DNA from 3 places in the Ruegeria sp. AB5 genome. Region 3 is predicted to be linked to each of the others. Evidence: riboswitches for the same ligand, from Rfam matches in the RefSeq annotation. Region 3 holds a riboswitch; each other region holds the start of a gene.
What was found. A riboswitch is a leader RNA that binds a small molecule or an ion and turns the genes downstream of it on or off. The one in region 3 is predicted to bind cobalamin.
Positions count from the first base shown of each region.

Region 1: it holds a riboswitch for cobalamin, as region 3 does, so the genes downstream of both, ACR0L4_RS18050 (DUF4198 domain-containing protein) here and ACR0L4_RS11000 (DUF1636 family protein) in region 3, are expected to answer to the same signal.
Region 2: it holds a riboswitch for cobalamin, as region 3 does, so the genes downstream of both, ACR0L4_RS08395 (DUF1636 family protein) here and ACR0L4_RS11000 (DUF1636 family protein) in region 3, are expected to answer to the same signal.

Region 1 is NZ_JBQGAE010000012.1:109,313-119,017, reverse strand. It holds gene cbiQ (cobalt ECF transporter T component CbiQ) at 1-430, opposite strand, end outside; gene ACR0L4_RS18060 (cobalt ABC transporter permease) at 430-1,017, opposite strand; gene cbiM (cobalt transporter CbiM) at 1,014-1,625, opposite strand; gene ACR0L4_RS18050 (DUF4198 domain-containing protein) at 1,632-2,417, opposite strand; cobalamin riboswitch at 2,550-2,752, opposite strand; gene ACR0L4_RS18045 (phosphate ABC transporter substrate-binding/OmpA family protein) at 2,979-4,535, opposite strand; gene ACR0L4_RS18040 (hypothetical protein) at 4,560-5,474, opposite strand; gene secA (preprotein translocase subunit SecA) at 5,575-8,292, opposite strand; gene ACR0L4_RS18030 (peptidylprolyl isomerase) at 8,469-9,317, shown strand; gene argJ (bifunctional glutamate N-acetyltransferase/amino-acid acetyltransferase ArgJ) at 9,323-9,705, shown strand, end outside.
Region 2 is NZ_JBQGAE010000003.1:184,919-194,623, reverse strand. It holds gene ACR0L4_RS08425 (ABC transporter substrate-binding protein) at 1-1,265, opposite strand, end outside; gene ACR0L4_RS08420 (substrate-binding domain-containing protein) at 1,480-2,511, shown strand; partial or broken gene ACR0L4_RS08415 (GH1 family beta-glucosidase) at 2,514-3,818, shown strand; gene ACR0L4_RS08410 (glucokinase) at 3,840-4,841, shown strand; gene ACR0L4_RS08405 (carbohydrate kinase family protein) at 4,878-5,804, shown strand; gene ACR0L4_RS08400 (D-lyxose/D-mannose family sugar isomerase) at 5,824-6,489, shown strand; cobalamin riboswitch at 6,653-6,854, shown strand; gene ACR0L4_RS08395 (DUF1636 family protein) at 6,962-7,309, shown strand; gene ACR0L4_RS08390 (ABC transporter ATP-binding protein) at 7,306-8,082, shown strand; gene ACR0L4_RS08385 (ABC transporter substrate-binding protein) at 8,095-9,045, shown strand; gene ACR0L4_RS08380 (iron ABC transporter permease) at 9,046-9,705, shown strand, end outside.
Region 3 is NZ_JBQGAE010000005.1:66,109-75,813, reverse strand. It holds gene efp (elongation factor P) at 1-352, opposite strand, end outside; gene ACR0L4_RS11040 (DUF6280 family protein) at 571-891, shown strand; gene ACR0L4_RS11035 (cobalamin biosynthesis protein CobQ) at 958-1,527, opposite strand; gene ACR0L4_RS11030 (cobyric acid synthase) at 1,589-3,046, shown strand; gene ACR0L4_RS11025 (hypothetical protein) at 3,051-3,917, opposite strand; gene ACR0L4_RS11020 (TolC family outer membrane protein) at 3,992-5,410, opposite strand; gene ACR0L4_RS11015 (protein-L-isoaspartate O-methyltransferase) at 5,505-6,158, opposite strand; tRNA gene ACR0L4_RS11010 (tRNA-Cys) at 6,386-6,459, shown strand; gene ACR0L4_RS11005 (NAD(P)-dependent oxidoreductase) at 6,498-7,514, opposite strand; cobalamin riboswitch at 7,599-7,804, shown strand; gene ACR0L4_RS11000 (DUF1636 family protein) at 7,898-8,278, shown strand; gene cobW (cobalamin biosynthesis protein CobW) at 8,275-9,330, shown strand; gene cobN (cobaltochelatase subunit CobN) at 9,334-9,705, shown strand, end outside.

The DNA.
Region 1 (9,705 bases), on a different contig from region 3:
GGCCCAGCGTGACAGGCTCCATCGTACCAACAAGCACCATCAATGCCAGGATCACAGCGTTGGCGGTCAGCGCGATTTCGACCGCCTGCCAAAAGCCCTGCCAACTGGCGGCAAAGCCCCAGATCGTGAAGATCGGGTCGCCCGGCACCGAAAACGGCAAGATCACCAGCATGAACATGATAAAGCCGTCCATCATGGCCATGCGTTTGAGCGTCTTGCGCCAGGGCAGCCGGGACAGCACCAGCAAAGACAACGCGATCATCAGTGCGGCAGCAAGTGCGACAAGGGACGACAGGGCAACCACCACGACCGCAAAGACACAAGCCATAACGATGCGCATGCGCGGATCAAGCGCGGCGATCAAACCCTGGCGACCGACCGTGCCAGCCTCGGCGAGTGTTCTTTCCTGTGGTCCGAGTACGTGCGCCATCAGGGTGCCAGTTTTCGTCTTGCCGCAAGATAGAACCCCAGCCCGAACAGACCAAAGATATAGCCGATGCCGCCCAGAACGGTCTGGAAATCATTGTGCTCTCGATAGGCAGCGATCTCGCGGCGTAGGGGGCGCAACTCGTCTCGGACAAGTTCCGCGATGACCTCACGTTCTTCAGCGCTGAGAGAGGCCACAGAGACGCCGCCGGATACAGGTTCTGATACATGCCTTTCGGGCTCGGTGGCAGTGTCCGAAACGGCTGCAACACCCATGATTTCGGCCACGTCTTCCGCAGACATGGTCACTTGGGCCACATGTCCCGCTCCCAGATCGGCAAAGAATGTGTGCGCCACCGCTGCGGTCGGAATGTAGACGAAGAACCCGTCCGCATCCGTCATTGTGCGGCCCAGTTCGCTCCCATCAGCGTCGGTTACGACAATTTTGGTGTCCACGGCCATGGTGCCATTGGAGAACCCGATTTCCCCTTCGATGGCATCGCCAGACGCAAATATCCCGGCGATTACCTTGTGGGCAAGCGCCGGAAGCGGAACGCAGCAAAGGGTCAGGATGAGCGTCAGCTGCTTCATGCGGCAAACCTTGTCACAAACAATTCCGGTTTTACCTTGCGCGCCAGCAGGACGGCAAAACCGGTCAGCACAGCCTCGATGACCATCACGGGCATATGCGCAAAGAAGACAAGCTTGGCTGCGGGCAGGAATTCGTCCCCCGACAAGGCAAGTGAGAGACCAACCATGATCGTTGTGACAGCTATTGCGAAAGCGCCGCCAATACCGCCCCAAATCGCACCAAACACTGGTGTTCCACGCCCGATCAGGGGCCTGAACAACAGACCGGCCAGGACTGCCGGAAGTGCAATATTGAACGTGTTGATCCCCAGTACGGTCAAGCCACCAAAGCCAAAGAAGACCGCCTGCAGCAACAGCCCCACAAACAAGGCCGGAAAGGCTGCCCAGCCGAGCAGAAGCCCGGCCAGACCATTGAGTATCAGATGCACCGAAGACGGCCCGATCGGCACATGGATCAGCGAGGCCACAAAGAAACTGGCAGACAGCACCCCGGCGGTCGGGATGCGGTCCAGATCAAGCGATCTCAACCCAATGGCGATCCCACCGGCGGCTGCGACGGCTCCGCCGATCACGACCGGGTTGGACAGGGCACCATCGACAATGTGCATTCGCGCTTACTCCATATCCCAGGCGCGGATCCAGATCACCGCATCCTGGCTCAGTTCTTTGCCCTCATGCCGGGTTTGTGGACCCGACCCAAGTGCTGCAAAGCCCCAGTATCCGGCTTTCGGAACACCAAATGAGAAATAACCATTGGCATCCGAGAGAGCGACAACAGCACCACCGGGCATCGGCGACACGGATGGATCAGTCGAGGCTGCGCTGTCCATGTTCGGTTCAGCCGCCATGTATTCGATCTCGATCTCTGCGCCAGCGACCGGTTCGCCATCGGCCAGGACCTGTCCAGTAAAGGTCGAGCCTGCGATGATGTTGTAGGGCTTGTTCAGCGGGACAATTTCGGTTTCCAGACCAACGGGGTTCATCCAGTCGGTCGGCAATTGGTTACGGTTCAGGAAGGCCTTGGTAAGCTGCTGGATGTAGACATCCTCGGATTCCTCGTAGTAGGGCTGAGGCACCGTGACCATGACATAGTCGCCCGAGCGTTTGACGGGCACCGATCCTTTGAACCCCGTGCCTTCGTTTTCCGGGCTGGAGAACAGAACAGGTTCCAGCGTGCCCAGCAGGTCGGTCTTTTCACCGTTGTGGATCACAAAGAATTCCTGCGGTTTTTCCAGATCCATCACATGACCGTTTTCAAACGGGTGCCAGAAAATCAGCTTGACCGGCACGTTACCGGGTGCATCGATCATGGTGTCCGTGGTGTATTCCAGAAGAAAGTGCGCCTGTGCCATTGCAGGAAATGCCAGCGCAACAGCAGCCGTGCAGAGCAGCTTTTTCATGAGGTAGTCTTCCTTGTCCCGTCGTGCCAACCCCGGCACGTTTCATTGCTTGACGCAAAGGCGAACGAGACCAACTGCCCACGTTCCGGGCACCGGCCCGACGCACGCCCCGGCGTCGGTGACGCACCCTTTTCCGAGGGCGCATATCCGGCAGGTCTCCTGACTTGCGGGTCAAAGCATCGGACTGGCCTTCCCGGGATATCCCAGTGGCATATCAGCCCTGCTCACCGCTTACAGTTGCGGGGGCAGTTGCGGCATTGGGTGATCATTTGAAAAACCCGCACCGCATTCCCTTTTATCCGGGTAAACCCGGAACCGGACACAGAAACGCTCATGGCAGAGTTTTCCCTCGGCAGTCAACCTGTATTCACAAGGCGTTGGATTCAGCGCAGATTTGGCGACGGACAAGACGTGGGCAGCGCCTTTCTGAGGGCGCGCAACAGCCTGATTTTATTCAACTTAGTCATGCGCGTCTTGGCATCGGCCCTCGCGACAGGATTGAAAAAGGCAATCTCCGTTCACGTTGAGGCGGGCGATCAGGCGTCAGCTCGCCACAGCGTTTCATTCAATCCAGACCTCGACGCGGCGATTCACCTTTCGGCCCCATTCGGTGTCATCACACGCCATGGGCATAGCCTCTCCGAACCCTTCTGTTGTGATTTCGACGCTTGGGGGGATCTCGGTTTCAACCGCCGCCAGAACTGCATTGCGGACCGTTTGAGCCCGCCGCAACGCGATCCGGGCATTACTGCTGGCCGCGCCATCCCCGTCGCTGAAGCCGGCAAACACCAGCTTGCGGGGCATCAAACCGCCCGTCTCAAGCGCATGAGCCAGTTGCAGGATGTTGGACCGTGATTGCGCATCCGGGCGAGAGCTGCCTGGCTCAAACCGGAAGGATATGGACAGGCGCGTCAGCGGGCGCAGGGCGGCGATCATGCGTTGCAGCTCATCCAGGCCGACCTCTGCACCGCCCGAGACGATGGCGTTGGCCAGACGATCACCCTGCAGGCCGACCGGCAAGGTTTCCGGCGCCTGATCCACAAGCCCGGCCTGTCGTATCGCCAACTGGGCGTCCGGCGATCGGCTGTAGGCCAGGAACTGGCGTGCGATACGCGGTAGGCGGCGCTGCGGCAGGTACAGAAACATCGGCGAAGTCAACGGGTAGTCTTCTGTTTTGATCGATTGGCGGGTCGCTGCAAGCGCGTGGCCGCAGCCACCGGTCAAAGGCAGGGCGCGCGTGGTGTCCGAACCAGCTTGTGTCGTGATGCCGATTGCAAAAGGATCACTGGTGACCGCATGAATCAGATCGCGGTTTCGGGCGTGTCGGAACGCTGTTTTTGACACTTGCGCATTGGCCGGACGCAAAAGCTGGTCTTCAACGTCCTGTGACAGGCCCGATCCGATATCCGGCATGTGCAGGGCGATTGGGGCATCAGGCCCGCCCAGATCGATCCAGTTGGTCAGGTCTCCGGACAGAACCTGCACCAGATCCGCAGGTGATATCTGCCGAATTGTGTTTTCGGGCGCGACCACCGGGACGATTGCATCCAGCGCAACAATCCGCGCGCGCTGAGGGCGGGTCAAATCACCCAGGCCCGCAGCTTTGGCCGCGTCAGTTTCGGCGTCCCGGATTTCGCGCTGGGCCATGACAATATCAGCAGCGTCACCGAACAGGTCCGAAAATCCCTGATCTGTTGTGCCCACGTGAAAGAAAAAGCGCGCCAGAGGGGCAGTGCGCCCGGGCTGGCTTATCTCATAAGCAAAGCTGCGTTCATCTACACGGGTTGGTGTTGCGGTCAGGCCTTCCTGTCGCGCAAAGCCGATGATCAGCGCGGGCAGAACCGTCTCTGCCATGACCGAGGACCCCGAGAACCGGATCTCGGCCACGAAATCGGTCAGGCTGGGGCAGGCGGGACCGTCACAGGTGACGCCCGAGCCATCGATTGTCAGCTCTCCGAACCGGGTGTCCACCCGGTAGAACTCGCCGTCGAAGCCCAGCAAAGTGCCGGTGACTTCAACCTTGCCATCATGGGATGTCAGGGTGATGTCCTGCGCTGCAGCCATTACCGCTAGCGCCACCGAGAACAGTGCGGCCAGCGCCGCACGGAAAAGTGTCATGTGAAAGTCGAGCCTGCCTGCGGGTTACTTTGCCGCGATTGTCAGGTCTTGGAACAGATTATTCAACACCAGAAAGTCACCCAAATGAGAGCAGGTCGGCATTGTCAGTGTCAGATCGCGAGATCGCAAGCGATGGTCGCTGCGCAGTTCCAGGGACTGGACGCTCAGGTCGCGTCCGCAATTGGCCTCGGTCACCTCGGTCTCGACCGTCAGTGCCACCGAACCGGATTGGTCAGAGCGTGCTGTGGGGAACGAATAGACTTGAACATTCTGCGCGTCGCTGAACTGGGGCGATCCGAGGTGAACGACGGAACCCGCCCCCTGGGTTTTGGCGTTGGCCCAGATATGCCCTTCTTCGCCATAGGTGGCCCCGAATTCCAACGCGTGGATTTGCAGGTCCGTCTGGCCCTGCCATTGCAACGCGACCCGGTCATACTGGTCGATGTCCATGATGTGAGTGGTGGCGACTGTACCCGTTTGATCCTTGAATGAAATCAGGAAAATCGCGTATTCGGACAAGGCCGGAAGAGACAGGTCCAAACTGCCGTTTTCATCGGTTTGTTGCGTGACGGTCAGGCCACTATGATGAATTTCGACACGTTCATTGCTGTGGCAGGGCGCTTTGACTTTCAACCGCGCATTTGCACCGGTCTGAGCCGTGGCTCGGGCACTGATGCTGCAATTGGTCTGCTTTTGCGGCACATCAGGCGAGGCGCGCAGGTCGCGCTGAGGGGGGTCAACGTCAGTGGGGGTTGAAGACGTCAGCACAATATGTTCGAGCCCGGCCATCACCGAAGCCTGACCGGCGGTAGATGCCACAGATACAGCACCCTGCGCGCCATCAGGCTGCGCAGCGGTTCCATTCTGCATCAAGTAACCAATGCCCAAGGCACATGCGACTGTGCCACACATGGTCACGTAGTTTCGGACTACAAACAAAACACCCTCCCCAGTTGAAGGAGCGAGTCGCACTCTCGTTAACAATCGCGGCTAATTTGTGGCCGCGAGGCGGAGTGATTGTGTTTGGTTTATGATGACGTTAGGTCAGCCTGCCATGGCAATGCTTGAATTTCTTACCCGAACCGCACGGACATTTGTCATTGCGGGACGGATTACCCCAGGTTGAAGGATCGTTTTCGTCAAATCCGGGAAGCGCATCGCCTGACGCGGCAGCCTCGGCCTTGGCTTCCGCCTGGCCAGCGGCCTGATCCACCGCCGCCTGAGCTTGCGCCTTTTGAGCGGCCATTTGCGCCAACATTTCTTTTTGCTCTTCTTCGGTCAGCGGACGTACGCGTGACAGCTGCTGAGTCACGGTTTCGCGCAAGGAATCCAGCATGCTCTCGAACAGCTGGAAGCTTTCGGTCTTGTATTCGTTCAGCGGATCGCGCTGGGCGTACCCCCGGAACCCGACGACCGAGCGCAGATGTTCCAGCGTCAGCAGATGCTCGCGCCATTTGCCGTCGATGGTCTGCAGCAGGACCTGTTTTTCGATGTTGCGCATGTTCTCGGGGCCGAAGGCGACAGCTTTCTGTGCCATCAGTTCATCGGTGGATTTTATCAGACGTTCGCGAATGATCTCGTCATCCACACCCTCTTCGGCGGCCCATTCGATAAGCGGAACATCTGCGCCCAGTTTTTCAATAACTGCAGCATAGAATCCTTCGACGTTCCACTGGTCGGCATAGGATTTCGGCGGCATGTATTCGTCGATAAGGTCGTCAATCACCTGTTCGCGCATATCCGAGACGATTTCGGACAGATCGTCGGTCGACATGATCTCACGCCGCTGACTGAAGATCACCTTACGCTGGTCGTTCATCACATCATCGAATTTCAGAACGTTCTTGCGCATGTCAAAGTTGCGGCCCTCGACCTTGGACTGCGCCCGTTCCAGTGACTTGTTGACCCAGGGGTGGACGATCGCTTCGCCTTCTTTCATACCCAACGTGGTCAACACCTTGTCCAGACGTTCCGAGCCGAAGATGCGCATCAGATCGTCTTCGAGGCTCAGGTAGAACACCGTGCGGCCCGGATCGCCCTGACGGCCCGAGCGGCCGCGCAGCTGGTTGTCGATGCGGCGGCTTTCATGGCGCTCGGATGCCATGACGTAAAGACCGCCTGCGTCCAGGACCTTTTGCTTTTCTTCCGCGTGCTTGGCTTCTTCTGCGGCGCGCAGTTCGGTAGGGTCGGCTTCGGGATTCTCGGCCAGCGCCTGCAGAACCTTCAGTTCGACATTGCCGCCCAGCTGAATGTCGGTACCGCGACCGGCCATGTTGGTCGCGATGGTCACATTGCCAAGACGACCCGCATCGGCAACAATCTGCGCTTCTTGCTCGTGCTGGCGGGCGTTCAGGACGTTGTGTTCGATCTTTTCCTGGGTCAGCATCTGGCTGAGCACTTCGGATTTCTCGATCGAGGTTGTGCCAATCAGCACCGGCTGCCCTTTTTCGCTGGCCTCTTTTGCCTCTTTGATGATGGCGCCGTACTTCTCCAGTGCGGTGCGATAGACCTGATCGTCTTCGTCCAGACGGGCGATCGGTTTGTTGGTCGGGACCTCGACCACGCCCAGACCGTAGATTTCCTGGAATTCCTCGGCTTCGGTCAGCGCCGTGCCGGTCATGCCGCCCAGCTTGTCATAAAGGCGGAAGTAGTTCTGGAATGTCACGCTGGCCAGAGTCACATTCTCGGGCTGGATCTGAACGCCTTCCTTGGCCTCGACCGCCTGGTGGAGGCCCTCGGACATGCGGCGTCCCGGCATCATCCGACCGGTGAATTCGTCAATCAGAACGACATTGCCATCGCGGACGATATAGTCCTTGTCACGTTGGAACAGCTTGTGCGCACGCAGACCCTGGTTGACGTGATGAACGACGGTTGTGCTCTCGGGGTCGTATAGGGAATGCCCTTCGGGGATCAGACCATTGGCCAACAACTGCTGTTCAAGGAACTCGTTGCCTTCATCGGTGAAGGTTACATTGCGGGATTTCTCATCCAGAGTGAAATGTTCGTCACTCAGCAACGGGATCAGAGCATCGATGGCAGTATACAGGTCCGATCGATCCTGCGACGGCCCTGAAATGATCAACGGTGTCCGCGCCTCGTCGATCAGGATCGAGTCGACCTCATCCACAATCGCGAAATTGTGGTGTTTTTGGTAGATCTCGGCCAGATCGGCCTTCATATTGTCGCGCAGATAGTCAAAACCCAGCTCGTTGTTGGTGGCGTATGTCACGTCACAGGCATAGGCGGCCTTTTTCTCGGCGTCGGGTTGTCCCGACCAGATCACACCGGTAGTCATGCCGACAGCACCAAACACCTTGCCCATCCATTCCGAGTCGCGCTTGGCCAGGTATTCGTTCACGGTGACAACATGCACGCCTTTGCCGGTCAGTGCGTTCAGATAGGCGGGCAGGGTGGCAACAAGGGTCTTGCCCTCACCCGTCTTCATTTCCGAGATATTGCCCTGATGCAGGAAGGCGCCGCCCATCAGCTGCACGTCGAAGGCCCGCAGGCCCAGCGCGCGTTTGGCGCCTTCTCGAACATTGGCAAAGGCTTCGGGCAACAGATCGTCCAGGTCTTCCCCATCCAGCGCGCGTTTGCGCAGTTCGGCGGTCTTTTCGATCAGGCCGTCATCGGACAGTTTCTCGAACTCGGGTTCCAGCGCATTGATCTTTTCGATCAGGGGGCGGGTCGCCTTGATCTTGCGGTCGTTCGGCGTTCCGAAGACCTTTTTGGCGAGCGTTCCGAGTCCCAGCATGTTCACTCCAGCGGATCTGTTCTTGTCGTGGTTGCGACAGGCTTGCCCACCTTGCGCGCAACCCATAGATACGGGGGGTGAAAGGCGGCCCTGTCCAAGGCTTCAAAGCGATGTAAGCGGCAGGTTCTAAAGTGTCAACGCCGCGCCCCGTCGCGGCAAAGAAATAGGATTGATCCATGCCCAAAGGCCTCACTTTTCTGCCATCGCTGGCCCTGACTGCCGTGATGGCGCTGCCATTGGCCGCCGAAACCAAGCCTGATGCGGGCACGGTCATCGCGAATGTGAACGGGGATGAGATCACCCTGGGGCATGTCATCGCCACCGTTGCGGCCTTGCCGCCGCAGTATCAGCAGATCGAGGATGACGTACTGTTCGACTTCGTGGTTGAGCAATTGGTCCAGCAGCAATTGCTCAGTCAGCAACAAGAAGACCTGACGCGCCAGAACGCGCTGACGCTGGACAACGAAACGCGGTCTCTTCTGGCGGTTCAGACCGTCAGCGCACTGACCGACGATGTCGTGACCGACCAGGCAGTTCAAGCCGCCTATGACGCGCAATTTGCCGAGTTCGAAGGCGAAGACGAGTTTGAAGCCAGCCACATTCTGGTCGAGACCGAGGACGAAGCGAAAGCGATCAAGGTACAACTGGATGACGGGGCCAATTTCGCCGAACTGGCGCGCGAAAACTCGACCGGGCCATCCGGGCCAAATGGGGGCGCCCTGGGCTGGTTCGGCAAGGGTCAGATGGTGCCGGAATTCGAAAATGCGGTTCTGGCGCTTGAAAAGGGTCAGATATCGGATCCGGTGCAGACCCAGTTCGGATGGCATCTGGTGATCCTGAACGACAAGCGCAAATCCGAGGCCCCGGCCCTGGAAGCAGTGCGGGACGATCTGGCTCAGACTCTTCAGCAAGAGGCGATCCAGGCGCATATCGACGAGCTTACACAACAGGCCCAGATTGAACGCTCAGCGTTAGAGGGTGTAGGTCCCGAGGTTATCCGCCAGCTGGACCTGATTCAGGAGTAACGCCTGTGGCCACGATCACCAATATTTCACCACTGGCCCCGGCCGGTTTCCCTGACCTGCCCGCGATTGATGGTGTGCGTTTTGCCACCGTCGCGGCCGGCGTGCGATACCAAGGCCGCACCGATGTGATGTTGGCCGTACTGGACCCCGGCACATCAGTGGCAGGCGTATTCACACGATCCGCCACTCGCGCCGCGCCGGTGCTGGATTGTCAGGACAAGATTGGCAAGCCCAATGATGGGCCTGCGGCGATTCTGGTGAACTCGGGCAATGCCAACGCGTTCACCGGCCACTACGGCCAAAACTCGGTCGCTGAGGTGACGCAGGCGGTTTCCAAATCCACCGGTGTTCCGGTCGAGCGGGTGTTCACCTCGTCCACCGGCGTGAT
Region 2 (9,705 bases), on a different contig from region 3:
GTTCCTGCGCCTACCGCGCCCGGCATCAGGTCAGAGCCATCAAAGCGGAAGGTGGTCGCGTTGGTCAGAATCTCGCCCTGCCCCCTTTGGGTGTTGTTGGCGTAATTCTCGGGGTTTGCCCCCAGATGCGGCGTCAGGAACCCATCCTGAGACATCATGATCTCATGCGCAAACGGGGTCTTGAGGAACTCCATGAACACCTCGGTTGCCGGGCTTGCATTTGTGATGGTGAACAGCGTGCCTGCCCCCAAAACCGGGGTTCCGAGATCTTTCTCGGCGTAGGCCGGGAAATAGAAGAAATCCGCGTCCACACCCAACTCGGTCCCATCAGGGAAATAGGCCGGGATGAACGAGGCCTGACGATGCATCATGCAGGCCGGCGGGCTATCGAACAGACCCTTTGGACTGTCGCGAAAGTCAATTGCAGCGGTGTCATCGGCGTTACCGACCACATAGTCGTTATTGCGGGTAAAGCTGCCATATTCTTCGATGGCCGCGATCACACGAGGATCATCGAACTTCATTTCGTTTGAGACCCACTGGTCGTAGACCTCAGGTGGTTGCGTGCGCAGCATCAGGTCCTCGACCCAATCTGTCGCGGGCCAACCGGTTGCGCCACCCGACGCGAGGCCCACGCAAAGCGGTGTTTCACCGTCATCGACCATCTGGTCCATCAACGCCTTGAACTCTTCCATGGTTGCAGGCACTTCATAGCCGAAGTCTTCGAAATTCTCGGGGCTGTACCAGACCAGAGACTTTACGTTCACGTTGAAGAAGAACCCATAGAAATTACTGGCGCCATCCGCGTCTTCAAACGTGCCAAGATCGACCCAAGACTGACCAGCTGCAAAGTTGTCCTTGATCCAGTCCGCTGACCCTTCGGCCAGCGGCGTCAGGTAGCCATTCCTGGCCATATTCGCCGCAAGGCCGGGTTGTGGAAAAACAGTCAGATTCGGAGCCGATCCGGCAGCGGCATCAATCAGAATTTGCTGCTCCAGCGAATCCGACCCGACATAGCTTGAGTTCGCTCCAGTCGCCTGATCAAAATAGGCAACCAAATTTTCGAATGACTGCCCTTCACCCGCAAGCCATGGGCCGAAGATTGTCAGGTCCTGACCGCTGAGATCATGGGCGTCTGCGAAGGCTTGAAACCCATCCCAGTCAAAACTGCCCTCGCCGACCGGGTGGATCAACTCACCCTGTGCATGGACCGTTCCCGCCACCAAGGCAAACGTGGCCGCACCTGCGAAAAGCGCGTGTTTCATAAGTTCTCCTCCCAAAATCCAAATGCGCTACTGAGACTCAATTTTCAAAGCGCTTTGAATCGAAAGTTTATCCGCTAACATCCACTCTCTGTCAATGACTGAATCACCAAGTATTGCCAATTTTTATTAGCCCTCATACCCAAATCGGGTTGACGGACACCGTGTTTCACAACAAAACGTAATTAGCCCGGATTTGTAGGCGGTTTGAAACGACATGAACTTAAAGCAGCTGTCAGAACTCCTCGGCCTTTCGCAGACCACGGTCAGTCGGGCATTGAACGGCTACCCGGAAGTGAATGCCGAAACGCGCCTGCGCGTCGAGGCCGCCGCCGCCAAGCACGGGTATCGGCCAAACAGCCGTGCCAAAGGGCTGGCAACAGGCAGATCCATGGTGATCGGCCACGTGATTCCAAGCTCCTCCCGACATGAGATGGTCAACCCGATTTTTGGTGATTTCGTCGCAGGTGCCGTCAAGACATATGCTGAACATGGTTATGACCTGATGTTCACAAGTGCCGACGATACGTCGATAGAAGAGGCGTATCGCAGTTTGTTCCAGCGCGGCGCGGTCGATGGCGTGGTGCTGCAAGGCCCCAAGGTCAACGAACCCCGGATTGAAGTTCTGACCCGGATGGCGGTGCCGTTTATCGTTCACGGGCGCTCAACCGGGGTTGATGTCGAATATGACTGGATCGATGTAAACAACAAAAGCTCGTTTCAACGAGCCACTCAGTTTCTGATCGATCTGGGCCACCATCGAATTGCTTTGATCAACGGGCTTGAGGATATGGATTTCGCCCAACGGCGCCGTGCCGGTTATCTGGTAGCCCTACAGCAGGCAAAAAGGCAGCCCGATCCGGCCCTGATGCGCAGCGCCGAAATGACCGAAGTTTACGGCCATCATGAAACCCGTGAAATGTTGCGGTTGCCCAACCCGCCAACTGCCATTCTGACGTCTTCAATGATCACGGCAATAGGCGTCCGCCGAGCGTTGGAGGAAGCCGGTCTGCAAATGGGGCGAGATGTGTCGGTCATCGCCCATGACGATGACCTGTCTTATCTCAAAAACGGACAGGATGTGCCAATCTTTACCGCCACACGCTCATCGGTGCGGGATGCAGGCGAGATGGCTGCCGAGATGTTGATCGAACGGATCAAATCCCCTGCCGACTCTGTCAAAACTAGATTGCTGGAGGCGGAACTGGTAGTTGGCAGATCAACCGGCCCTGCGCCCAACAGGTTATAGCCATGAAATATACCCGCTGCGACTTTCCCAAGGACTTTCTATTTGGTGTCGCGACCTCAGCCTATCAGATCGAAGGCCATGCGCAGGGTGGCGCGGGCCAGACACACTGGGATACATTTGCGGCTTCGCCGGGGAATGTGGTCCGTGGTGAAAATGGTGATCTGGCCTGTGATCACCTGCATCGGTTCGAACAGGATTTCGATCTGGTGCGTGAGGCAGGGTTCGACTGCTATCGCTTTTCAACCAGTTGGGCGCGTGTTTTGCCCGAAGGGCGTGGGTCGGTCAACCAAGCGGGCCTGGACTACTATGACCGTTTGGCCGACGCTCTGCTAGAGCGGGGCATTCGCCCCTGTGCGACTCTCTACCATTGGGAACTGCCGTCGGCATTGTCAGATCTGGGAGGCTGGCGCAATCGCGATATCGCAGGCTGGTTCGCCGATTTCGCCGAGGTCATCATGGGCCGGATCGGGGACAGGATGTACTCTGTCGCCCCGATCAATGAGCCCTGGTGTGTCAGTTGGCTCAGCCATTTCGAGGGTCATCATGCGCCCGGGCTGCGCGATATCCGAGCCGCAGCCCGCGCCATGCATCACGTCTTGCTGGCTCATGGCAGCGCCATTCAGGCCCTGCGCGGGTTGGGACTGTCCAATCTGGGTGCCGTGTTCAATCTGGAATGGGCCGAGCCCGCAGATGAAAGCCCCGAAGCGCGCCAAGCCGCAGCTCTATACGACGGAATTTACAATCGTTTCTTTTTGGGCGGGGTGTTCAAAAAGGCCTATCCCGATAACGTGCTGCAAGGCTTGGAACCCCACCTGCCCCAAGGATGGCATGACGATTTCGACACGATCGGGGCACCTGTCGACTGGTGTGGTCTGAACTACTATACCCGCAAGCTGATTGCCCCGGCGGATACCGCTTGGCCCGGTCTGGCCGAGGTGCCCGGCCCCTTGCCCAAAACGCAGATGGGATGGGAAATCGAACCCGCCGCGCTGACCCGGTTTCTGACCCGGACGGTACAGGATTATACAGGCGACCTGCCGATCTATGTCACTGAAAACGGCATGGCCAGTGCCGAACGTCAACAGGATAGCGACAGGATCGACTACCTGAACCAGCATCTGTCTGCCGTTCAGGACGCACTGACAAAGGGTGTACCGGTAAAAGGGTACTTCATCTGGTCCTTGCTGGATAACTATGAATGGGCTTTTGGCTATGAAAAGCGGTTTGGGTTGGTAGACGTGGATTTCGAAACGCTTGAGCGTACGCCAAAGGCTTCGTTTAACGCCCTTCAGGCTGCGCTGACACACAGCGACAAACCAAACCTGCCCATGGCGCAACCAACAGGAGCGGTTCACGCACATTGGACCTTGGTCGCAGATATTGGCGGAACGAATACCCGTCTGGGCGTTGTGACGGATGGTCAACTGACCGCGCTGCACCGGCATCCCACCGGCACCTTGCCCGATCTGCTGGATGCGCTGCACGACTTGCGGGAAAACATCGGCACCGCCCCCCAAGCCGTCGTCGCCGCTGGCGCCGGGCCCGTGCGGGAGGGTCGTATCCGATTGACCAACGCCCATCTCGACCTGTCCGAGGCGGAGTTGGCCAAAGCCACCGGCGCGCCACATACTTATGTGATCAACGACTTTACTGCGGCAGCATGGTCCGTGGCCGAAGTCACCGACAAGGATGTCTCTGTCCTGCAAGGGGCTGCGACACCGCCCAAAGGAACGCGTCTTGTTGTTGGTCCCGGGACGGGTCTTGGCGTCGGGGCCTTGCTGTATTCCGAAGGGCACTATCATACCGTTTCGGGCGAAGGCGGTCATGTTGGCCTGTCACCTCGCACCCGCGACGAGGTGGATATCTTCGACGCCGCCATCCAACTGGCGCCTGAGTGTTTTTTCGACGGCTCTCTGGTACTAGAGGCGGAGATGTTTCTCAGCGGAACCGGTCTGCCGATCCTCTATCGGGCCACAGGATTGGCTTCGGGTCAGACGCAGCCTCTGGTCCGAACCGCCCGGGACATTCTTGAGGACGCGCATGTAGGGCGTGACCCAATCGCGGTCCGAACCGCACAGCTGTTCACCAGCCATCTGGGCGCGCTGATGGGGGATATGGCCGTTACGGTCATGCCAACAGGCGGCGTGTTCCTGGTTGGCGGCGTTGCCGAAAAAAACCGGTGGCTGTTCGGCGATAGTTTTCAGGCGGCATTCAACGCGGGCGGTCGCTTCAGCGACCTGCGGAAGACCATGAACCTCTATATCTCGGAACAAGACGAATTTGGCATTGTTGGCGCTAACAACTTCTGTAAAAATGCGCTCCAGCGGTAGACTCGCCGCCAGAGCCTAAGCAGAAGAGGAAATGGGATGATCCTGTGTTGCGGTGAAGCCCTGATCGACATGATTGCCGAACCGACCATATCCGGCACGGATGGGTTTGTTCCGCATTCGGGCGGCGCGGTTTTCAATACTGCGATTGCGTTGGGTCGGCTGGGCGCACCCGTCGGAATGCTGACCGGGCTGTCCTCGGACATGTTCGGGCAACAATTGGCCGATGACCTTCGCGCCAGCCATGTTGACGGCACACATGTGATCATTTCGGATCGTCCGACTACGCTGGCATTTGTTCAACTCAAGGACGGTCACGCCTCATACACGTTCGTCGATGAAAACACGGCCGGGCGTATGTTGCGGGCCGAAGATCTGCCGGATCACTTGCCTGCCGTTTCCGCGCTATATTTCGGCGGCATCAGCCTGGCCTGCGAGCCCTGTGCCGACGCTTACGCTGCGATGCTGGACCGGCATGGCGCTGAGCGGGCGGTGATGCTGGATCCCAACATCCGACCCGGTTTCATACAGGACCAGACCCGATACCGCACCCGTCTGAATCGCATGATTGGGCAATCGGATATCGTAAAGGTATCGGACGAGGATCTGGACTGGATCATCCCAGGCCCAGAAAGCCACGCTGAAAAAGTACCGCTTCTTTTGCAGGCCGGACCCTCGGTTGTCATTGTGACCCGCGGTGGCGAAGGTGCGTCAGGCTATCTGTCCAACGGCTCCGAGGTTTCCGTACCTGTCAAGCCTGTACAGGTTGTGGATACGGTCGGTGCGGGCGACACGTTCAATGCCGGTGTGCTGGCTGCACTGGAAAGCGCAGGTCAGCTTTCGAAATCCAGCCTGCGTGCCCTGTCGCCTGATGTGTTGCGGGATGCGCTTGCCATGGGCGCCAAAGTTGCCGCAGTCACCGTATCGCGTGCCGGGGCAAACCCACCCTGGTCGCACGAGCTTTAACCCCTCAGAGGGACCCAAAATGAAACGATCCGACGTCAACCGCATCAAGGCCGAGGCCCACGAGTTCATCCACTCTTTCGGCGCTGTTCTGCCGCCCTTTGCCGATTGGACCCCCGATCAGATGCGCAGTGCAAAGGCTGAAAGCGTCCGCTCACGCGGTCTGGGATGGGACATCACCGACTATGGGCAAGGCAATTTCGATGATCTGGGTCTGTTCCTGTTCACCCTGCGCAATGGCGACGTAAGCGACCTGAATCAGGGGCGCGGGATGCTCTATGCAGAAAAGCTGCTGATTTCACGGGACAAGCAGCTTTCCCCGATGCACCGCCACATCATCAAGGCCGAGGATATAATCAATCGCGGCGGTGGTGATCTGGTGATGGAGATTTACGCCTCGGACCCGGATGGCGGCATCGACCGTGATACGCCGGTGGTGGTGCCCAGCGACGCCTGCCCGGTCACGATCAAACCCGGTGAACATCTGCGCCTGAAACCCGGTCAAAGCGTCACCTTGATGCCAGGTATATGGCATGCGTTCTGGGCCGAACGCGGGGATTGTCTGATCGGCGAGGTCTCGACAGTCAATGATGACCGGACAGACAACGTTTTTGAGGATCCTATCCCTCGATTCGCCTCAATTGACGAGGATACCGCGCCCGATTTCCTGCTGGTCGCAGACTACTAGCCCCTGTTGAGCCCGCGCGTGTGGTTCACGTCCGCGACTTGGCCTGCGCATTGAGGGTTCGAAATCAACGGTAGACAGGCTGAACACCGTCTGTACGGATTGGCATGGACAGCCACGCCTTTCAACCGATCAAACACGCGCTTGACAAGTCTATGATCACCAGACTAGCTGAGCGGGATGGTTCCCGAAGGCTTGTCCCGACGGATGAAAATGGGAATACGGTGCGGCCCTCGGGCCAAGGCCGTAACTGCCCCCGCAACTGTAAGCGGAAAGCGACGCCACATCACCACTGGTCCATAGGATCGGGAAGGTTGGCCAAGCGATGACCCGCAAGTCAGGAGACCTGCCATCAGATGTTGAACCAACCTGGGGCGGGGCGTCCCGGAAGGAGGCTTGATGGCAAATCCGCTTGCTGATGCAACCAGCAAATCCGCTCTGCACTTGACCCTTGGTCAGGCGGATCAAGCTGTTCATGTCTGATCATTTTGTCCTGATCTGCGCCACGTGCATGGGCCCGATTCCGGCGAAACAGGCGCAGAAGATACTGAGCCGTCAGCTTCCGGGCGGGTTCACCACGCATCTGATCGACTGCATGGCGGGATGTGACCGCCCCATGACAGTAGGTCTGCAAGCCAAAGGCAAAGCACAATACCTGTTTGGTGACATACAAACAACCGACGACCTGAGCGCCTTGGCCGAATTCGCCTACCAGTTCCGCGAAAGCAAGGATGGCTGGACAAGCGCGACGAACCGCCCCTTGGCTTTGTATACAAAAACCCTGTCTCGCATGCCGCGTTTGCCAACTGAGGATGCGTCATGAGTTTTTTGGTTGCCGAGGGCTTGGAGTACTACGCCTTGAATGGGGATGTCTTGTTGCAAGGTGCCTCATTCACGCTTGAGGAAGGGTCGATCCTGGCCATTGCCGGCCCGAACGGTGCGGGAAAAACCACGCTTCTGAACCTGCTCTGCGGGGTGGCACGCCTGGCGCTTGGTGATGTGCGTATTCAGGGCCAAAGCCTGCGGAGCTTGTCGTCTCAGCAACGGGCCAGACGGATTGCCGTTGTCGGCCAACAGGAAGTGCCGGACGGACGGTTGCGCTTGCGCGACTATGTGGCGTTGGGTCAGATCCCGATCAAAGCCGACCGATCCGCCGAAAACCACAAAGCGGATTTGCAACGCGTTCTGGACATCGCCGAGTTGTCTCATCTGGCCGACAAACAGATGTCGAGACTGTCAGGCGGTGAGAAACAGCGCGCCCATATTGCCCGCGCTTTGGCCCAGAACCCGTCCTTGCTGTTTTTAGACGAACCTACCAATCATCTGGACCCCGATGCCAAGGGGCACATGCTGTCTCTGGTCGCGGAATTGGGTGTGACCGTGGTGATGATCGTTCATGATCTGGTCATGATCCCGGAATTCGCCAGCCATGTTGCATTGATGAAATCCACCCGTCTGACCGCCTTTGGGCCTGTCAATGACGTTTTGACCCCTGATCGTGTCCGCGACACGTTCGGCGTCGACTACCTCTGTTTCCAGCACGAAGGCCGTGTGATCCCGGCGCTGGATATCCGAAGACGAACACTGTCATCGTAAAAGGAAGAATTGATGATGCAGAAACTCTGGTCCGTGGCCCTTGTGTTCGGCCTGACAAGTGGCGCGGCGGCGCGTGAAGTGACCGTCGACAATTGCGGCGAACCGCTGGTATTCGAGCAAAAGCCCGAACGGATTGTTGTTCACGACATGAACATGACCGACATGGCGTTTGCTCTGGGCCTGCAGGACAGCGTTGTCGGCCTAACCGGCATTACCGGCTGGTACAAAACCAGCCCGGATTTCGATGCGCAGCGCGGCGACATCCCTGAATTGGCCCCGAAATATCCCACGGTCGAAAACCTTGTCGCCGTCGAGCCCGATTTGTTCTTCGCCGGATGGTACTATGGCATGCAGCCGGGCGGTGAAGTCACACCTGACACTCTGGAACCCTTTGGCATCAAAACCATGGTTCTGACCGAAAGCTGCGTTCACCTGAACAAAGACCGTCCCCAGGCAAGCATGGACCTGCTGTTTGACGACGTACTGCGTCTGGGCAAGGTCATGCATGTCGAAAACAAGGCGCAAGAGCTTGTCTCGGGCTGGAAAGAGCAATTGGCCTCAATCGAAGCAAAAACTGCCGATCTGACCAAACCGCGCGTTTTCCTGCTGGATGGCCCGGCCGATGCGCCCTTCACTGCGGGCAAATTCGCAATCCCGGACGCGATGATCGCGGCTGCCGGTGGTGTGAACGTGACCCATGATATGGATACCAGTTGGGGCCGCACGTCGTGGGAAGCCGTCGCGGCCTCGAACCCGGAATTTCTGGTGCTGCTGGACTATCAAACCGGCAATGGCGCGGAAGATACCTTCAAGTTCCTGCAGGATCACCCCGTGATGTCTCAGACCGATGCGGTCAAGAACGCGCGTTGGATCGGTTTGCGCTACGAAGAGCTGACGCCGGGACCCGCAAACATCGAAGCAATTGAGAAAATGGCAATAGCCATGCACCCGGGGACGCACTGAATGACCAAAACGGGCCGCGCGGTCCTGCTGGGGGCGGTCGTTCTGACCGCCCTTTTGCTGCTTTCGACAATCTATGGCACCACCTCGATCCCTCTGATCGAGGTGTTCACCGCCATCGCTCTGGGAACCGGCCTGACAGAGGGTGACATGTCTCCCTTGCACCGGATCGTCTTTGACCTGCGGCTGCCCCGGGCGTTGTTTGCGGCGGTGATCGGTGCCGGGCTGGGCGTCGTGGGTGTGGTCCTGCAAACAACAACGCGCAATGACCTGGCCGATCCGTTTCTTTTTGGCCTGTCATCGGGGGCTGCGGCCGGAGCAGTTCTGGTCATCACCGTGACCGGAGACGTTCTGGGTATCTGGACACTACCGCTTGCGGCGTTCTGCGGCGGACTTATTGCGTCGGGTATTGTTCTGGCTCTGGTACAGGGCCTGCGCACCAGTGCGCCGGAAAAGCTGATCCTCGCCGGGCTTGCCGTATCCTTTCTGTTCTCAGCCATCACAAATTACCTGATCTTCGCTGGCGACAGCCGCGCCGCACATTCCGTTATCTTCTGGATGCTGGGCGGTCTGGGTCTGGCAAGATGGGAAACCTTTCCGCTTGTGCTGATCGGGCTTGGCCTGATCCTGGGTTACGCGCTCTACCGCAGTCGATGGCTCGAT
Region 3 (9,705 bases):
AGAATTCGACCACAATGGTCATGCCGTCCTGCAGAAACGGACGACGTTCACCCAGCAGTTCCGACGGCAATTCGATCTGTTCATAGGTTTCGGAATCCATGAACACCAACATACCATCGGATTCGTACAGGAATTGCTGATCCTTCTGCTCAAGCCGCACACGCTCGACCTTGTCCGCCGAGCGGAACCGTTCGTTCAGCTTTGAGCCGTTGCGCAGGTTGCGCAGCTCGACCTGGGCAAAAGCACCACCTTTACCGGGCTTTACGTGATCGACTTTTACGGCAGCCCACAGCCCGTCGTTATGCTCAAGCACGTTGCCGGGGCGAATTTCGTTCCCATTTATCTTGGGCATTACATAAATCCTTCACAAACGGTTGATGCGTCAGTTCCCGTCCCTATATCTGGCGGGATCACACCTGACAAGACAACGACACCTAGTGCTGCACATGCAGCGAGCCATGCAAGTGACGCAACGCAACTATGCATTTTAGCTGTATCCGAATCGCAGCTAATAGGTCATAAGAGCCGTCACGCCGAAAATGCAAGAGCAAGAACAACAAGGAAGACGAGATGAGAGATTTCGTTGACGGCACTGCCTTTAACAACGAGCAAGGCAATCGTGCACGCAAACTTTTCGCGGCCGTTGTGTTGGCTGCACTTGATGATGCCATCGCCGATGACAAGAAATACGGCAATGGCCCCGAACAAATCGCCCGTTGGGCGCGTTCGCGCGATGGGCGCGAGGTTTTGTCCTGCGCGGGTATCGACCCGAATGAGCGGGTAGTCAGCGGATTGATGGACTTCGTTGGCCGTGGCGTGCGAACCTCGGTCGCATTGTCGCGCGAAGAAAGCGAGCGTCGCAATGCCGCTCAGCAAGCCGAAGCCGCCTGATCCAAGGCACATTCGCAAAGAAAAAACGCGTGCCCGACCTTCGGGGCGCGTTTTTCTTTTGCGCGGTCAGAAAAACAACAGCCACTGGCGGGCGACCCAGATTTCGGCTGCCAGAAGGATGGCGAAGAATAGCTTCCCAGAGGCGGACAACCCCCTGTTCAAGAGAACCACGTAAGAGCCCGCGCAAAGAGAAACCGAAACCGGCATCACCCAAAGCGCATGATGTGTGCTGTCCCAATAGCTGACCGGGCTGTGAAAAACCCAATCCGACAGAGGCCAGAATTGAGGCCGCCCGTCACCCGCATGAAGCCCGAAATCCATCGATAGATGCAGCAATGCTGCGGATGCGGCCACCGTTAGAAACCGCCAGCCCCGCCAGAGCCCGAGCGTCAGCGCCACCCCCCACAGGATGAAAGAATTGTCGATGGCAAACACAGTCTGCCAGACGGGCGAAAAATAGAGCTCGTCAAACACCACATGCGGCGGAATTCCAAGAATGTAGAGCGATGTGCCTGCCATCACATACAGTGAAAGGTCCGGCAAAAGGGAACCCGTCACTGCGGCCCACAGAACGCGCCCACGTGCCGGTCGCGCGAAGGCTGCAGCCCCTATCAAAAGATGCGCAGGCGTGTTCATCAGGGGCTTTCCCTTTGGTGCCAAATCAGGTCATCTGCCCCTCAAGGTATAGGAGACGACCATGGTTCGCGCCATCATGATTCAAGGCACCGGCAGCAATGTCGGCAAATCGGTTCTGGTGGCCGGGCTTGCGCGCGCGTTCACACGGCGCGGGCTTCGGGTGGCTCCGTTCAAACCTCAAAACATGTCCAATAACGCCGCTGTCACCGAAAACGGTGGCGAGATCGGACGCGCGCAGGCCCTTCAGGCGCGGGCTGCGAACCGTCCCGCCCACACGGATATGAATCCCATCCTTCTGAAGCCGGAAACAGATACAGGCGCGCAGATCATCGTGCAGGGCCAGCGCGCCGGCACAATGAAGGCGGGCGATTACCGCAAGGACAAGTCCAAACTGCTGGGAGCTGCACTGGAGAGCTTTGGCCGTCTGTGCAGCGACGCTGACCTGGTGCTAGTCGAAGGGGCCGGTAGCCCGGCGGAAACCAACCTGCGCCCAGGTGACATCGCCAATATGGGTTTTGCCTGCGCCGCCGGGGTTCCCGTGGTTCTGGTCGGCGACATCCACCGCGGGGGCGTGATCGCCCAGATTGTGGGCACTCGGGCGGTGTTGGACGCAGGTGATCTGGCCATGATCCGCGGCTTCGTCGTGAACCGCTTCAAGGGCGACGTATCCTTGTTCGACGAAGGTCGCGACGACATTGCGGCGCGTACGGGATGGCCCTGCCTGGGCGTCGTGCCCTGGTTCCACGACGCATGGAAACTGCCGGCCGAGGATATGATGGACATTCGTTCGCACACCGGAGGAGCGTGCAAGATCGTTGTGCCCCAGCTGGAGCGGATGGCCAATTTCGATGACTTGGATCCGCTGTCCGCAGAACCCGGCATCAGTGTCGAGATCGTCCCGGCAGGCCGCGCTCTGCCCGGTGATGCGGATCTTGTACTGCTGCCCGGTAGCAAATCGACCATTGGCGATCTGGCCTATTTCCGGAAGCAAGGCTGGGACATTGACCTTTTTGCGCATGTGCGCCGAGGCGGACACGTTCTGGGCCTGTGTGGCGGATATCAAATGCTGGGCAAAACAATTGCCGATCCGGACGGGGTAGATGGTCGCCCGGGCACTGTTGAAGGTTTGGGTCTACTGGACGTGCACACTACAATGGCCGGGAAAAAGCAGGTGACTCTGACCCAGGCCTGCGCCCTGCCCAATCGCGAACCCGTAAGCGGGTACGAGATTCACATGGGACGCACAGAAGGGCCGGACTGCGCACGGGCATGGCTAGAGGTCGACGGTCGTCCGGAAGGAGCCGCCAGTGAAAACGGGCGCATATTGGGAAGCTACCTGCACGGCATTTTCTCGTCCGATGCTTTCCGCGCGCAATATCTGTCGACGTTGGGCGCAACCTCTGAGACCGCTTATGAAGACGGTGTCGAGCGGGCACTGGATGATTTGGCAGATCATCTGGAACTGGCTATGAGTCTGGACCTTTTGCTGGATTTGGCACAGTCACCGCAGCGGAGCTGAATACTTACTTCAGTTCCCGCGCGGCCAATGCCCGATGAATCTCTCGCCGGACCATTTTGCGCAAATTGCGGGTAATACGTTCACCCAACGCGCCCTGAAGCTCTTCCCGCACCACTTCGGCGATCATGTCGCGCAGGGCTTCTTCCTCGGACGGGGTTAGACCAACATCTCCGACTTCGGCTTCTTCGGTCTTGGACAAGGTCTCGTCCGCAGGTGACGCGTCCTTTGGCTGTTGAGGAGCAGATACACCCACATGCCGAACAAAAGTGGCAACAGGCTGGGGAGCGTCTTCTACCGGATCACTGAATTCCGCGCCAGCGCCCGTTAGAGACACATCCGAGCTTTCCACAATCTGTTCGAAGTGATCCAGTTCCTGAAACGCATGTCCGCTGGCCCAAAACAGCGCCTGTGTCGGGGTGCCGGAATACGCATCGTTGCTGTCCCCGTCAGGCTCCCATTGATCTTCGGTTCGCGCAATCGCTGCTTCCAACGCTTCTATCTTGGCGCTCAGGCTGTCCGTAAGCTCATCCGGTTTCGCCTTCTCCAATTGCTCCGGCGCATCCTGCGTCATGTTGGACATGTCCGCTTTATCTTCGTTGGCGGCGCCCGGCTGCACAATATCACTGGCCCGCAACAGCATCGGCTTGGCCGAAACCTTAGCACTGTATTTGTTTTCCAGCTTTAGAGGCCCTTGGGCCCTTTCGGATTTCGCAGGAGTGTTGACGCGAAGGGCGTCTGTCAGGACCAGACGCCCAGGCTTGCGCGAAACGGTTGCGGCATCAGAATCCGGTCTGCGACCGTCTTCGCTGACCAGACGTTTTACCGAAGACAAAACGTCCTCGATCCCCGCGTTTACGACACTATCCGACATTGTTCTCTACCGCTCTATCTTTAGGACCGAGTGTAGCCAAACAATCCGGTCCTCACAACCGATAGTATAGAGGGTTAGTCCCGCCGCAAGGCTTTGAGAACGCGGTCCAGGTCTTTGCTTTGCTTACTGACCTGTGCCGGCGCTTTTTTGACCAAGTTATAATAGAGCGTCGGGTCATAGATTTGAACGGCCAACCCAAGACGTTCGGCTGTCAAAAGCCCCTGAGACTGCAACAACTGATAGGCAGCCAGCGAGCGCTCTGTCCGCGAGGCAACTTCGGCCAGTTGCGCATCCAGAAGATCCTGCTGAGCGGTCAGAACGTCCAACGTTGTCCGCGCGCCCAGTGTCGCCTCTTCGCGAATCCCGTCAAATGCCACTTGCGAGGCCCGCACCCGCTCGGTCGATGCTGTCAGGCTCGCGCTGGCGGTCTCAAACCGGACATAAGCATCCGTCACCCCCTGCGTGATATCTTTTTGAACGTTCAACAGATTTGCCCGCGACGCATCCCGCGACGCCATGGCACGACGCACGTTGGCGGCCAAACGTCCACCTGCATAGATTGGCTGGTTGAAGCTCAGCGAGATCGTCGCGTCGTTCACGTAATTGTCGTTATCATAGCTTTCTGTCACGCCTGCATCAGCGTTCAAGCTGACATTGGGGCCCAAACCCGCCCGTTGTTGTTGAACAATCAAGTCGCGTGCACGAACCTGATGCTGGGCCGACAGAATTGCAGGATGATTGCGTTGCGCCAAACCGATTGCCTCGGACTGAGACCGCGGCAGATTGGGAAGGCTGGGTTGTCCGGCAGTTCGTCCCGGCAGTTTCCCGACGACATTGACATATTCGGCCTGCGCCGTACTCAGGTCGCCCTTGGCATCAGCGAGGTCTGCGCGCGAACTGGCAAGCTGAGCCTCGGACAGGGCCACATCCGTCCGGGTGACCTCACCCACATCAAACCGGTCATTCGAGGCGCGAAGCTCTTCGCTCGATAGATCAACGTTGTTCTGTCGAATTTGAACCGTCTCTTCCTGCAGCAGCACGCTAAGGTAGGCGATAGCTGCTCGCGACAAAACCTGCTGTTCTACATCGATCAGGGATTGGCGCGTCGCCAAAACCGTTTCCTGCGCCGATTGCTTGACCAATACCGAAGCGCCGCCATCGTAAAGCAACTGACTGAGGGTCAAACCGGTAAAGAAGTTTGCCGGTTCGTTTGTCGAGACGACGCCAAACGTTCTTGACCTGGTGAAGTCCTGCTGCACACGCACGGTCCAGTTGACGATCGGACGCAGCGCAGCAATCGCGATCGCCACATCCTCGTCTGCGGCCCGCAACAACGCCCGGTTCTGTTCCAGCAAGCCGCTGGTATTATACGCCCCGATAAACGCATCGGTCAGGTTGTCTGCCCACGCCATGCGCCCTGGAAGCGCACTCAGGGCAATGCCCGCAGTTACCGCAAGCGCTTTGACCAGCTTTTCTGCTGTCTTTCCACGCATACCAAATCCTCTCAAAACGAAATTACACTGCCTCTCCGGCAGTTTGCGCCTTTGTTTTCAACTAATCAAGGTAGCTGGTTCAACAACCGGCGGACTATAGCGAAAATGCACTCTCTTTGGAAAAACCATCCAGAACCAGAGCGCTGGCATTGAATGCATCCCGCCAGCTTACGACATCGCCAGATTTCCGACCGACCCGAACCGTGCCCAACTGCCCGTCAACGAACAGGCAGGCGATCCGTCCCTGATCCTTCAACTGCGCCAGTAGCGCGTCGGGCACCTGCTCCACGCCACCTTGCACCATTATCACGTCATAAGGTCCGTGTTCGGCCGCGCCTTGTTCCATAGGCCCAACGTGAATGATTGCATTGTCGACATCGGTCTCAGTCAACACCGACTGCGCTTCGGAAGCGAGGGCTTCGTCAGCTTCCACGCCGACAACCAGTTGCGCCATCCGCGCGGCCACAGCGGTCGAATAGCCGAAGGCCGGAGCGATATCCAGAACAACCTCATCTTTCGTAATGTTCAGTGAATCCAACATCTTGGCCAATGTACGTGGCTCAAGGATGCACCGGTTGTTGCCAAGCTCGATCAGCCCCTCGACATAGGCGGCTTCACGCTGTGCGTCCGGCACGAACCGCTCGCGCGGAACGACAAGCATCGCATCGATGATCGGAAACTTGGTCACATCAGAGGGTCGAACCTGTGTATCAACCATAGTGCGGCGTCGGGCTGCGAAATCTGCCATTTGGTCTCTCGTCTCATTCCCCTGGATGTCAGGCTTGTGCCACAGTCTGCATCCATCGACAACGGCTGTGATGCCGCAACCCGCAACTGACACCAAGATCGCATAGGCTACAAGCCCCACAATTCTTCAGCCGAAGGTCAAAATCGACAGCAATCCTCTGGACGCCCCTTGTGAAAGCTGCTAAAACGCCCATCACACCACGGCAAGTATTTGATTTTACTTGAAAAGGCGAGTTGGCGGAGTGGTGACGCAGCGGATTGCAAATCCGTGTACACCGGTTCGATTCCGGTACTCGCCTCCATAACAACAAAACTCTCAACCGCCCGTAGCACACACGGCCTAAGTTGACACACGCCCCTGCGGTACGACTTCATACCCTGGCTCTTCTGGCTCATCGTCCTGCATTTCCGGTGGAAAACCTGGCGCGCGGACGTCCAGGCCCGTGGACTCCTCCAGACGCCTAATGATGTTCGGGGAGAGTTCGCGGTCGCCAAAACGGGCGATTCCATCTTCGAAGATTTTGATCATCACCGGGTTGATTTCCAGGGGAACTCCGGCCCGGTCTGCAACGTCCTGAAACAATCCGATATCCTTTTTCACAAGGTCCATCGTAAAGGAAATATCGCGCGACCCGTTCAGGATGACCTGGCTTTCGGTTTCATGGACAAAAGACGTGCCGGACGAAATCTTTATCGCTTCGTAGGTCGTATTCAGATCCATGCCTGCCGCCTTGGCGGTGACCAGAGCCTCGGCGCAGGTGATCAGGTTGGCCGTGGCCAGATAGTTGGTCAGAACCTTCAGGACCGAGGCCGAGCCCAGCTCTCCGGTGTGCAGAACCCGGCGCCCCATTGTGGTCAGGAACGGCAATATGCGTTCGAATGTTGCGCGGTCGCAGCCCGCGAAGATCGAGATATTGCCCGTCGCGGCGCGGTGGCAACCACCCGAGACAGGGCAATCAACGGCTACCCCTCCGCGCTCCAGAACCAAAGCACCCAACCGCTTGACCTCGGCCTCGTCGGTTGTGGACATCTCCATCCAGATCTTACCGGGGTCAACCTCGGGCAGCATCTCTTGCATCACCGCGTCCGAGGCCGCAGGCGAGGGAAGGCAGGTGATCACGGCGTCGCAATCGCGCATCAACTGCGCCGGGTTGTCTGCGGGTTTCGCCCCCTGGTCTGCAAACGCGCGTACCAGATCAGAATTCAGGTCATGGACCGTCAGATCGATTCCATTGCGCAGCAGCGACCCCGAGAGCTTTCCGCCCACATTTCCCAGCCCGATGAACCCAACTTTCATAGATCGCTTCTCCCTGCGAGTGTTTCGGCCATGAAACCATGCCGCCCAGGGTACCGTCATGCCGCCCAGCGACCCTGGCAGGTCGCTTTTCATCCCCTTGCCCGTGTCAGCCCTGCAACCCGCTTGACAAGCTGCCTGCGCGTGCCGCATGTCCCTTCTGTTGGTGTCTGTAAGAACAGATGAAAAGGGAATGCGTCAGCGGTCAAACCGTCAAACGCAGCCGCCCCCGCGACCGTGACCGGAGAGGGTGCCCAATGCCACTGGCCAAGTGCCGGGAAGGCGGGACATCCGACAGGGCAAACGCCCTGACATCCGCAAGCCGGGAGACCTGCCAACGCCCGAAGATGAAACCGGACGGGGTGTTCCGGTGTCGGGTCCATGTCGCGATACGTGGCCCGCATGAAACCCCGTCCCCCACAAAGAGGATTGGGGGGATGAGAGACATGACCGAGACCACACCGGTCGAGCTGCTGGTTTGCACCACCTGCCGTCGCGGCTTGTCCGTCGAAGAGGATGCGCTGCGTCCCGGCGCGTTGTTGCACAAGGCGCTGGAACAGGCCGAATTGCCCGATGGTGTCACGCTGAAGGCCGTAGAATGCCTGTCCAACTGCGATCAGGGTTGTTCTATCGTGCTGCGTGGCGGGCCCGAGCGCTGGACCTTTGTCTATGAGCACCTCAATGAAACCGACCATGTCGAAACCATCGTTGAAGGCGCAACAAAGTATCTCGCCGCCGAGGATGGTCTGGTGAAATGGCGCGAACGCCCTGAACATTTCCGCAAAAACTGTGCGGCCCGCATTCCCCCGATTGGAGCCCTGAAATGAGCAACCTCGAAAAACTCCCCGTCACTGTGATCACCGGCTTTCTGGGCTCGGGCAAGACCACGCTGGTACGTCACCTGATGCAGAACCCGCAGGGCAAACGCCTGGCCATTGTGGTCAACGAGTTTGGCGATGTGGGCGTAGATGGCGATATCCTCAAATCCTGCGCGATCCCCGATTGCCCGGCTGAAAACATCATGGAACTGGCCAATGGTTGCATCTGCTGCACCGTGGCCGATGATTTCATCCCGACCATTGAGGCGCTGATGGCGCTGGAGCCGCGCCCCGATCACATACTGATCGAAACCTCTGGTCTGGCCCTGCCCAAGCCGCTGCTGAAAGCGTTTGACTGGCCCGATATCCGGTCGAAAATCACTGTGGACGGCGTGATAGCTTTGGCTGATGCCGAGGCTGTGGCCGCCGGTCGCTTTGCTCCGAATGTCGCAGCGGTGGATGCCCAGCGCCTGGCCGATGACTCGATTGACCACGAAACGCCGCTGTCCGAGGTGTTCGAGGATCAGATTTCCTGCGCCGACATCATCCTGCTGACCAAACCCGATCTAGCGGGTCCCGAGGGTGTCGCCAAGGCCAAGGAAATCATCGCGGCCGAGGCCCCGCGCCCGCTGCCCGTGGTCGAAGTGGCCGAAGGCGCCGTCGATGTCCGTGTTGTGCTGGGGCTTGAGGCCGCTGCCGAGGATGATATGGACGCGCGTCCCAGCCATCACGATGGGCACCATGACCACGAGCACGATGATTTCGAAAGCATCATTGTCGAGCTGCCGGAACAGACTGATCCGGCTGCACTGGTCGCCAATATCGAACGGCTGGCCAATGAGCTGAACATCCTGCGGGTCAAAGGCTATGCCGCCGTCGCCGGCAAACCCATGCGCCTGCTAGTACAGGCCGTTGGTGCCCGTGTGCGTCACCAATATGACCGCCCATGGGAGTCCGGCGAAGACCGACGCTCGCGCCTGGTGGTCATCGCCGAGCATGACGACATCAAAGAGGCTGAAATCCGCGAAATCCTCGTGGGTGTGACCGAGGCCGCCGAGTAAGCCATGCATGTCGTCTTCCGCGAAAGCCACGGGTTAGAGGAAACGGAGACCCCAACCGATCTGGGCCAGAGCCCGGCGGATCTGGTGGTGCTGTCCTTTTCCGACAGTGACCTTGGCGCTTTCGCGGCAGGCTGGCATCGCGGTGGCGGGCCGGATGGGCGGATGCCGACCCTGCGGCTGGCCAATCTGACGGCGCTGAAACACCCCCTGTCGGTCGACACCTATGTCGAACAGACGCTGGAGGGGGCCAAAGGCATTCTGATCCGTCTGATCGGTGGCGTGCCCTACTGGTCCTACGGGTTGCAGCAGGTTCTGGCACTGGCGCAGGCCAAGGGCATCGCCGTGGCTGTGCTGCCTGCCGATGGACGCGAGGAT